Regions from separate parts of the Rhizobium sp. A37_96 genome, predicted to be linked through region 1. Evidence: riboswitches for the same ligand, from Rfam matches in the RefSeq annotation. Region 1 holds a riboswitch; the other holds the start of a gene.
The links. A riboswitch is a leader RNA that binds a small molecule or an ion and turns the genes downstream of it on or off. The one in region 1 is predicted to bind thiamine pyrophosphate.
Positions count from the first base shown of each region.

Region 1 (5,232 bases):
ATCGCGACCGTGACGACGATCTGCAGCAGCGACAGCATCACGGCGCGGGCGGGATCGAAATCGAAGCGGAGCGCCTGATAGATTGCCACTTCAAGCGTGGTCGCAGCCGGACCGCCGCCGAGAATCAGAACCAGCGTGAAACTGGTGGCGCAGAGCATGAAGATCAGGCCGGCAATGCCGGGAATGAGGCCCCGCAAGACAGGCCATTCGATGAAGCGGAAGACCGAGATGGGCCGCATGCCGAGCCCGCCGGCCACAAGCCAGTATTCCGCCGGCACGCGTTCCAGTCCGGCCAGCATCAGCCGGCATGCGAGCGGCATGTTGAAGAAGACGTGCGCCAGCAGGATGCCGGTAAGGCCATAGATGCTGACGGGCTGCGACAGGCCGATCGCGGCAAGCGCCTGATTGAGCAGCCCCTGCCGGCCCCATATGCCGAGCAGGCCGAGCGCGCCGATCAGCACCGGCAGGCCCATCGGCACGGCCATCAGCCGGATGAGCCACAGCCGGCCGGGGAAACGCGGCTGACGTGCCAATGCGCGGGCCACCGGTATGGCAAGCACGACGGAGAGCAGCGTCGAAAGCGTCGCCTGCAGCAGCGTGAAACGCAGGACGCGCAGCAGGTAGGGATCCGCCAGCGTGGTTTCGCCGCCGGACTCGATGCCGGCGGCAAGCAGGACGAGCACGGCAACCCCGACGAAGAGCACGATGCCGGCGAGGCTGAGCGCCCCGCCGGAAATGGCGCGTCTTCTTTCGGATGCCGTCAGCATGGTCAGGACGTCAGTTGCCGCTGGTGGCGGTCAGCCATTCGTCGATCCAGGCCTTGCGGTTCTTGTCGACGTCGGCGGGGCTCATCAGGAAAGTCTTCGTCGGCACGACGAGCTTGCTGAAGGCATCCGGCAGTGGCTCGGAGGTTGCCGAGACCGGCATCATCCAGTTGCTGGTGGGGATGATGTCCTGGAAGCCGGGAGAGACCATGAACTTCAGGAAATCGCGGGCGAGCTCCTTGTTCGGCGAGGCCTTGATGAGGCCGGCGACCTCGATCTGGATGTAATGTCCTTCCGAGAAGGCGGCGGCCTGGTAGCGGTCGGTCTTGTCCTCGATCATGTGATAGGCCGGCGACGTCGTGTAGGAGAGCACCATCGGCGCTTCGCCCTTGGTGAAAAGGTCGTAGGCTTCCGACCAGCCGGGGGTTACCGTCAGGATACGGCCCTTGAGCTTGGCCCAGGCATCTGCCGCCTTGTCGCCATAGATCGACTTGACCCAGAGCAGCAGGCCGAGTCCCGGTGTCGAGGTGCGCGGATCCTCGATGACGATTTTCTGCGAGGGATCGCCCTCGACGAGATCCTTCATGCTCTTAGGCGGATTCTTGACCGTCTGGCTGTCGTAGATGACGGCGAAATGGCCGTAGTCGTAGGGCACGAAGACGTCGTCCTTGAAATCGCCGGGAACCTTGAGGGCCGACGTGTCGACACCGCTCACATCGAAGAGGCCGGTATCCTTGGCCTCGTCGACAAGATTGGTGTCGAGGCCGAGAACGACGTCGGCCTTGGTGCCCGCACCCTCCAGCTTGAGGCGGGAGAGCAGCGCCACGCCGTCGGTGACGCTGACATAATTGACCGTGCAGCCGCAGGTCTTTTCGAAAGCGGCCTTGACCTTGGCGCCCGGACCCCAATCGGCAGTGAAGCTCTCATAAGTGTAGATGGTCAGGGTCTTGTCGGCCGCTGCAGCAGGCTGCATGGCGAAAAGGGTCGTTCCGGCGGCAAGGGCCAGGCCGGCGAAGAATGACAATAGCGAACGGTCTTGCATGACAGCGCCTCCTTTTTGGTTTCGTCTTGAAGGGGAAAAGGGCGCTATGATTTCGTCACGCGTCTAATCCCTCCGCCGGTGTTAGCCGGATCAGGTTCCGCGGGTTGGCCGGTCAAAGCCTCTCAGCCAGATGTCCGGTAGGACATAAGGCACCCCGTTAGAGCGTCGGCAGATTTAGCCTTGTGATGAAGGGATGACAAGGGAAATGATTCCCTTGTCGATTGCAGGCGGGAGGGCGCTACTCGGCGGCGTGCGCGGCGGCCGGGCTTTCGAATTTCTTCGTTGCGCCGGGAAGCTGCACATTCTTCAGCGTCAGCGCCGTCAGAAGGCCGAGCAGGCAGATGCCCGCGGCCGTCATGAACAGCGGGCTGAAAGCGCTGGCATAGGCGTTGGCGACGGCTTCGCGGGTCGCCTCCGGCAATGCGGCCATCATTTTCGGCGTCAGTTCCTCGATGTCGGAGACGCCGGCTATGGAGACGCCGACATTGCCGAGCTTGGCGGCGATGATGGCGCCATAGATGGAGATGGCGATGGAGGCGCCGCCCATGCGCGACAGCGTGACGGCGCCGGTCGCAGCGCCGACGTCGCGGGCCGAGGCCGCATTCTGCACGCCGATGACCGGAACCTGCTGTGCCAGGCCGATGCCGATGCCGTGCAGGAGCATCAGGCCGCCGATGAAGACGATGGGCGTGCCCGCATGGACGAAGGCGAGCGAGGCAAATGCGATGGTGCTGCAGGCGGCGCTGGCGACGGCGAAGGGCTTGTAGCGCCCTTTTGCCGCGATCAGCCGGCCGGCGGACAGCGAGCCGCAGACGAGGCCTCCGGTCAGCAGAATGAACAGCAGCCCTGCCATCGAAGGCGAGAGGCCCGTCGTCGTCTGCAGGAAGAGCGCGAAATAGTTGACCATGCCGATGGCAACCGCGCCGCTGGTGATCGAGATGACCAGCAGCAGGCCGAATGTCGGATTGCGGAACAGCGTCATCGGCACGATCGGTTCCGGCGCGCGGCGCTCGATGAAGACCCAGGTTACGGCGCAGATCACGCCGAAGGCGATGATGCCGAGGCATTGCGGCGACAGCAGCGATCCGAAGAGCTCGGTGCCGTCGGCGGCAAGCACGATGCTCGTCGTCGTCAAGGCAAGGACGATGGCGCCGGCGTAATCGATCTTCGGGCGGCGGGCCGGCTTGCGATAGGGAAGCATGAAAGCAAGGCCAGCGAGCACGACGAAGCCGATCGGCACGTTGACGAGGAAGATCGAGCGCCAGCCGAACAGATCGCTCATGGTGCCGCCGAGTACGGGGCCGATGGCGCCGGAGGCCATCAGCACCAGGCTCGAATAGCTCTGGTAGCGGGCGCGCTCGCGGGGCTCGAAAAGGTCGGCGTTGACGGCGAAGATCGACACCATGATACCGCCGCCGCCGAAGCCCTGCAGCACGCGGGCGGCAATCAGCGTATTCATCGACACGGCAAGGCCGCAGACGGCGGAGCCGATGGTGAAGATGGCGATTGCCGTCATCATCACATATTTGCGGCCGAAGAGATCGCCGAGCTTGCCGTAGACCGGCATGACGGCTGAGAGCGAGAGAAGATAGGCGGATCCGATCCAGCCGAAGCGCTCCAGATGCCCGAACTCACCGACGATCGTCGGAAGCGCCGTCGATACGATCTGGTTGTCGAGTGTCGCCATGAACATGGCAGTCATCAGAAACAGGAAGAGGATAAGCCGCCGTTTATGATCCGCCACGAGCGGCGCGAACGTTGTCTGCATGTCCATGGAGCAAGAAATCCGAGCTTGGCCGAAACGCTGCGCGGTCGATCGAATGCGCGGGGCGCCCCGGTTTTCATACTTGAGATATATGTGCCATTAGCATATAATTGTCAATGACAAGTGAATGCTGTTTGCATGTTTTATTTCCTTTCTCCCTCTGATATGGTGGAAAGATGACATCCGCGACGAATACACGAGAAGTTGAAGCCCAGCCGCCGACCGAAGACGAGAATCTTCTGCGCATCGGCCATGCGATGACGCGCATGCGCCTGCTGACCGGCCGGCGCATGATTGGCAGGCTCGCCATCCAGAGCGTTGCGCCCGGGCTTGAGCTTTCGCATCTCGACGTGCTCGATGTGGTGAGGCAGGCGGAGGCGACGGGCGAGGTCACCGTCGGGACGATCGCCGAGATGGTCCGCATCGATCCGTCGCGGGCAAGCCGCATCGTTGCCGACATGGTGGCCCGTGGCGTCCTGCGCCGCAAGGCGTCGCAAGCCGATGCGCGGCGTATCGTCGTGGTGCTCACCGCCCTTGGCCAGAGGCTGCTGTCGGAAATCCAGGCGCAGAAATATTCCGTCATCGGCAGCATCTTTGCCGATTGGACGCCGGAGGAAATCGAAAGCTTCTCGCTGCTGTTCGACCGATACGTCACCGGCTACGAGCAGGTTTTCCAGGCGCGCCTCAAGGAAACGGACGACTGAACGCCCGGCACGGTCGTTCTTGCGTATGGCGCTCTTCCCTAGGGACATGACTTTGCGCTATGGGCTTGGCCCATGAGCCAGTCCACCACCTTCACCATTCTGCTCGGCGGCGAGCTTCGCCTGACGGAGCGATTGCGCGCCGCCGTTGCCGGCAGCCGCTTCATCGCAGCCGATGGCGGCATGCGCCACGCGGTTGCTCTCGGGGTGGAGCCCGAACTCTGGGTCGGCGATTTCGATTCCACGCCCGCCGATCTGCAGGACGCCTTTCCGGATGTTCCGAAACAGCCCTATCCGGCGGCAAAGGCCGCGACGGATGGCGAGATTGCCGTTTCCGAGGCGATCCAGCGCGGCGCCGTCAGGCTCATCCTCGTGGGCGCCATGGGCGGTGAGCGGTCCGACCATGCGATCCAGCACCTGCTCTATGGCGTTCATCTGGCCGAAAAAGGCCTCGACGTGTTGCTGACATCCGGCGACGAGGAGGCCGTGCCGCTTCCGCCGGGCGATCTCACGCTCGCACTGCCGGCCAGCTCGCTGTTTTCGGTCCTTGGCTTCAGCGATCTGACGGGCCTTTTCATCGAGAATGCCCGATATCCCTTGCGTGATTTTCATTTGCCCTTCGGCGCATCGCGCACCATTTCCAACGTGGCGGAAGGCGATGTGCGTTTTTCGCTCGGCAGCGGCAGGGCGATCGTTCTTGCCCGCCCTTATGACCTTACCGGAGTCTGATCTTGGCCCCTCCCATTCTGAAACTCGACGACATCTTCCTGAGCTTTGGCGGTGCGCCTTTGCTCGCCGGTGCCCGTCTGCAGGTGGAGCCGGGCGACAAGATCTGCCTTGTCGGCCGCAACGGGTCGGGCAAGTCGACGCTCTTGAAGATCGCCGCCGGCCTCGTCGAGGCGCAGTCGGGCGAGGTGTTCCGCCATCCGTCCTCGACCGTGCGCTATCTCGAACAGGCGC
Region 1 covers NZ_JBNWDS010000004.1:379,511-384,742, reverse strand. The annotation lists gene thiP (thiamine/thiamine pyrophosphate ABC transporter permease ThiP) at 1-767, opposite strand, end outside; gene thiB (thiamine ABC transporter substrate binding subunit) at 778-1,806, opposite strand; TPP riboswitch at 1,857-1,973, opposite strand; gene ACQZ6J_RS15540 (MDR family MFS transporter) at 2,045-3,580, opposite strand; gene ACQZ6J_RS15535 (MarR family winged helix-turn-helix transcriptional regulator) at 3,748-4,275, shown strand; gene ACQZ6J_RS15530 (thiamine diphosphokinase) at 4,348-5,001, shown strand; gene ACQZ6J_RS15525 (ABC-F family ATP-binding cassette domain-containing protein) at 5,004-5,232, shown strand, end outside.

Region 2 (5,232 bases), on a different contig from region 1:
TCGTCACCACCCGAAATCAGGTGCTTCAAAAGCATCTCTCGCCCCTCGCCCGATTGCTGCGACGGCGCGCCCGCGATGACATCTTTATCCAGGGCACGGTCACCAGCAATCTGCTGCATGGAAAAGCATTCCTCTTGCGTCATGGGTCAAACGCATCGCGGGAGCGCGTTGCGTTCTATGCCGGGCGGTACACTTGCGGCAGCAGGACATTAGACTTGGCAAGATGGAGCGAGGCTGACTTTCCCGGAAACAGACAGGCCCGGAAACAGCGGAGATCGGCTACGGCGACAATAAAAAACTCGCGGCCCGGAGACCGCGAGTTCGCAAGAATGCGCGCTAAAACTATCTGTCAGCCTGCGGCTGCGACCTTGTCCTGCGTCTTGGTCTCGAAATCGCTGGCGTCGTGGCGCTCGCGCAGTTGTTCGGAAGGATCTCCCGACATGCGATTGACCATGCGGCCACGCTTGACGGCAGGCCGTGCATAGATCTGGTCGGCCCAGCGCTGAACGTTCTTGTAGTCCTGCACCTGCAGGAACTCGGCCGCACCGTACTGCCAACCCTTGGCAAGACCGCCGTACCACGGCCAGATGGCGATGTCGGCGATCGTGTAGTCGCTGCCGGCGATGTATTCGCTCTCGGCCAGACGGCGATCGAGCACGTCGAGCTGGCGCTTCACCTCCATGGCGAAGCGGTCGATCGCATATTCGATCTTGGTGGGGGCGTAGGCGTAAAAATGACCGAAACCACCGCCGAGATAGGGCGCGCTGCCCATCTGCCAAAACAGCCAGGACAGGCATTCCGCACGCGCCGGCTGCTCGGTCGGCAGGAAGGCGCCAAACTTTTCGGCGAGATATACCAGGATCGAGGCCGATTCGAAGACGCGGACCGGCTTCGGGCCACTGCGGTCCAGCAAGGCAGGGATCTTCGAATTGGGATTCACGTCCACGAAACCGCTGCCGAACTGATCGCCTTCGCCGATCTTGATCAGCCAGGCGTCATATTCCGCGCCGCTATGGCCAAGCGCCAGCAGCTCTTCGAGCATGATGGTGACTTTCACGCCATTGGGCGTTCCCAGCGAATAGAGCTGGAGGGGATGACGACCGACCGGAAGTTCCTTTTCATGGGTCGGCCCGGCAATCGGACGGTTGATGTTGGCGAACTGGCCGCCATTGGCCTTGTTCCAGGTCCAGATTTTCGGCGGCGTATAGTCGGCAGAACCGGTCATGGGCATCCTCCTGTTTCGGGAATCAAGTTGAGGGTAGGTCTTCGATGTAGCGCGCTACATATCCCGCACATAGTGGCGGCTGTTCATTTTTGCGAGAGGAGCCGTGGGACCCTTCGACACGCTGGGACGGGTGTGTCGTCGGCGGGCAATTGCAGCGCCCGGATGCAGGGCCTCAGTCTCGAGCGAGTCGAGCCACCGGAAATCCGCTCGATATCGCCTGAAACGAAAAAGCCTGCCGCGGGAGGAGGTGCGGCAGGCTTTCTACAAGAACCGAACAGCAGATGGGAGGAGGAGTTCCGCTGTTCCAGCAGCGCCCCTGGGAGGAGGAGAAGGGCAGCTGCAAAGCGAAGAGATGCGGGAGGAGGTGCATCGCTTCGATAGACATAACATACCCGATTTTTGCTCACTGGATAGGCATTTATTTGCAGGGCAGTTATGCGTTATGCGAAAAGCGGCAGGCTTCACCTATCTTTCGCAACGCGAACAGGGCCACTGAAGCGCTAGGTCCGGACAAAGCAAAAGCGCCTGCTCGGAAGAACAGGCGCTGGCATAAAGCAGCTTTATAAGGAGCCGTTGCGGCCGTTAGCGAGCGATTGCTGCGCGGGCAACGTTGCGGATTTCGCCGCGATCGATACCCAGATCGTGCAGTTCGCGCGTGGACATACGGCCCAGTTCGGCGACCGTCTGACGATACTTGCGCCAGTTGTTGAAAGAGCGTGCTACGTTCATGATGATCCCCTTTCCTTGGGCTTTCGAAGCTGAGCTGCCGTCCTTGGCGCTCCGTTCGCTTCGATGAGTAATATATAGCTGAAGCCCTTCGCCTTTTGCAGAGCTAAGGTATCACTGCACCCATGCGCTTGTTGCATGGGTCGCCCGAAAAGCAAGCAGCACCTCTCCAGCGTCGTGGCATTTGCGATTTTCTGATGACAGCGCCGTCTTTGTCTGCGACAAGGGATGAGATGAGAGACAGGGGCGTCCGCTATCCGGCGGGCTGAGAAGTACCCTTTGAACCTGAACCAGATCATGCTGGCGGAGGAAGTCGCTCGGGACCTCGGGAAGCATAGCTCGTCGTCCCTTAGCGTCTCGCCCCGCCTGAAAGGGCGATATGCAAGACCAAATCAAAACAGGCAGGCTGCTTGACACCATGCGCGCCAACCCGCCGCTGGTGCAGTGCATTACCAATTTTGTCGCGATGAATGTCGCAGCCAATGTAATGCTTGCGGCCGGCGCGTCGCCGGCGATGGTGCATGCCGAAGAGGAAGCGGGCGAATTTGCCGCGATCTCCGGCGCGCTGACGATCAATATCGGCACGCTCTCGACCGGCTGGCTTGCCGGCATGCTGAAGGCCGCGCAGTCGGCCAATGCGGCAGGCAAGCCATGGGTCCTCGATCCGGTCGCTCACTATGCCACTGCGTTTCGCCGCAATGCCGTCGCCCGATTGCTCGAGCTGCGGCCGACGATCATTCGCGGCAACGCGTCGGAGATCATCGCCCTTGCCGGCGGCGCCAGCCGCGGCCAGGGCGTGGACAGCCGGGACCCGGTCGAGCAGGCGGAAGAGTCCGCCCGGCAGCTGGCCGAAAGGCACGGTTGCGTCGTCGCTGTCACCGGGATCACCGATTTCGTGACCGACGGGCAGAAGGCACGGCGCATTGCCGGTGGTTCGCCGTTCATGCCGCAGGTCACCGCGCTCGGTTGCTCCCTCACCTGCCTTGTCGGCGCCTTTGCCGCGACGGCGCCGGACGCGGCATTGGATGCGACCGTGGCGGCACTCGCCGTCTTCGCCGTCGCCGGAGAGCAGGCAGGAACGAGCGCGAATGGTCCTGGCTCCTTTTCCTGGCGCTTCCTCGATGCGCTGGCGAACCTCGACCAGGAAACGCTGGATCGCGAAGCAAGGATATCGGCAGCATGAAAGACTTCGATCTCTCGCTCTATCTTGTGCTCGATCCCATACTATGCGCCGATCTCGGCATGGTGGAGACGACGCGTGCCGCTATCGCTGGCGGCGCCACGATCGTACAGCTGCGCGACAAGCATGCTCCGACCGCAGCGATGATCGAAACGGGTCGTGCCCTCAAGCAGATCCTGCATGGAAGCAATGCGCGGCTGATCGTCAACGACAATGTCGAGGCTGCCATCGCCATCGGCGCCGATGGCCTGCATATCGGGCAGGAGGATATCAATGCCGCCGACGCCCGTCGCATGATCGGCCCGGAGATGATCCTCGGTCTCTCGGTGGAAACCGAGGCGCTCGCTTCCGCCATAGATGCAAGCATCGTCGATTATGCCGGGGTCGGTCCGGTTTTTGCCACGCCGACCAAGCCCGACCACAAGCAGCCGATCGGCCTTGATGGTCTTGCCCGTATCGTCGGGCTCTGCCCGGTTCCAACGGTCGCGATCGGCGGCCTCAAGGCGGAGCACGCGGCAAATGTTCTCACGGCCGGCGCCGATGGTCTTGCGGTCGTCTCAGCCATATGCGGCACGCCCGACCCGCAGGCAGCCACGGCCTTTATCGCCAACGCCATCAAGGAGGCCCGTCGATGATCCGCAATGTCCTATCCATCGCTGGCTCCGATCCTTCCGGCGGCGCCGGCATCCAGGCCGACCTGAAAGCCTTTTCCGCCCTCGGCGTTTACGGAATGGCCGCCCTCACGGCTTTGACGGCGCAAAATACGCAGGGCGTCTTCGGCGTTCATCCGGTGCCTCCCCAATTCGTGGCGGATCAGATCAACGCAATCTTTGCCGATATCCGCGTCGATGCCGTCAAGATCGGCATGATCGCCAACGCCGCGATCGCCGAAGCCGTTGCCGACATTCTGGAGCAACATCGCGATGTGCCCGTCTTGCTCGACCCTGTCATGATCGCCAAGGGCGGCGCCGCGCTGCTTGCTGCCGATGCCGTCGATGTGCTGACCACCCGATTGCTGCCCCTGGCAACGGTCATCACGCCGAACCTGCCCGAGGCGGCGGCGCTCTTGCATGACACGGAAGCGCGAAGCCGGGAAGACATGGCGCGCCAGGCACTTGCCCTGGCCGAGCTTGGGCCCTCGGCAGTGCTGGTAAAGGGCGGTCATCTCGAGGGTGACGAAAGTCCGGATGTGCTTGCAAGCTCCGGCCGCCTGACATGGTTCGAGGCCGAACGTTTGCCGACGAAGAATACGCATGGGACGGGTTGTACGCTTTCCAGCGCAATCGCTGCCGAGATCGCCAAGGGCTTGCCGCTGCCGGAAGCCGTCGCCGTCGCCAAAGCCTATCTCGCCACCGCGGTTGCGGCGGCAGGTCAACTTTCCGTCGGAAGCGGCCACGGACCCGTACAGCACTTTCATGCGCTATGGGCAGACAAAGAAGGAGTGAAGAAATGAGCCTGCCAATCAAGGACCAAATCATTATCGTGTCGGGCGCCGGCCGCGGGCTCGGTGCGGCCATCGCAAGTGCCTTTGCCCGAGAAGGCGCGAAAGTCGCTGTCAACTATCGCACAAGCCGTGAGCAGGCAGAGGCGCTCGCAGCACGGCTTGGCGAACGCGCCCAGGCGTTTCAGGCCGATATTCGCGACCTCGAAGATACGAAGCGGCTTGTCGCGGAGGTGACGGACCATTTCGGAGCGCCGACGACGGTCGTCCACAATGCGTTGGCCGATTTCAGCTTCAACGGCGACGCACGTTCGAAGCTGGATGCTTTAAGCTGGGCCGAGATGGCGCTGCAGCTGGAAACGGCCCTGCAGGGAGCGCTGAACCTGATACAGGCTGCACGGCCGGCAATGGCGCAGGCCGGCTTTGGCCGGGTCGTCACGATCGGTACGAACCTTTTCCAGAATCCGGTCGTGCCCTATCACGATTATACCGCCGCCAAAGCCGCCTTGCTGTCGCTCACCCGCACGGCTGCCGCCGAGCTCGGCCCGCTGGGAATCACGGTCAACATGGTATCCGGCGGTCTCCTGCGCACGACGGATGCGAGCAGCGCTACCCCGGAAGCCGTCTTCGACATCATCGCCGCGAATACGCCGTTGCGCC
Region 2 covers NZ_JBNWDS010000003.1:251,865-257,096, reverse strand. The annotation lists gene ACQZ6J_RS12940 (hypothetical protein) at 1-119, opposite strand, end outside; gene yghU (glutathione-dependent disulfide-bond oxidoreductase) at 350-1,225, opposite strand; gene ACQZ6J_RS12930 (DUF1127 domain-containing protein) at 1,808-1,954, opposite strand; TPP riboswitch at 2,184-2,280, shown strand; gene thiM (hydroxyethylthiazole kinase) at 2,331-3,134, shown strand; gene thiE (thiamine phosphate synthase) at 3,131-3,766, shown strand; gene thiD (bifunctional hydroxymethylpyrimidine kinase/phosphomethylpyrimidine kinase) at 3,763-4,584, shown strand; gene ACQZ6J_RS12910 (3-oxoacyl-ACP reductase) at 4,581-5,232, shown strand, end outside.
Region 2: linked by a shared signal. The riboswitch ahead of thiM (hydroxyethylthiazole kinase) and the one ahead of thiB (thiamine ABC transporter substrate binding subunit) in region 1 are both predicted to bind thiamine pyrophosphate.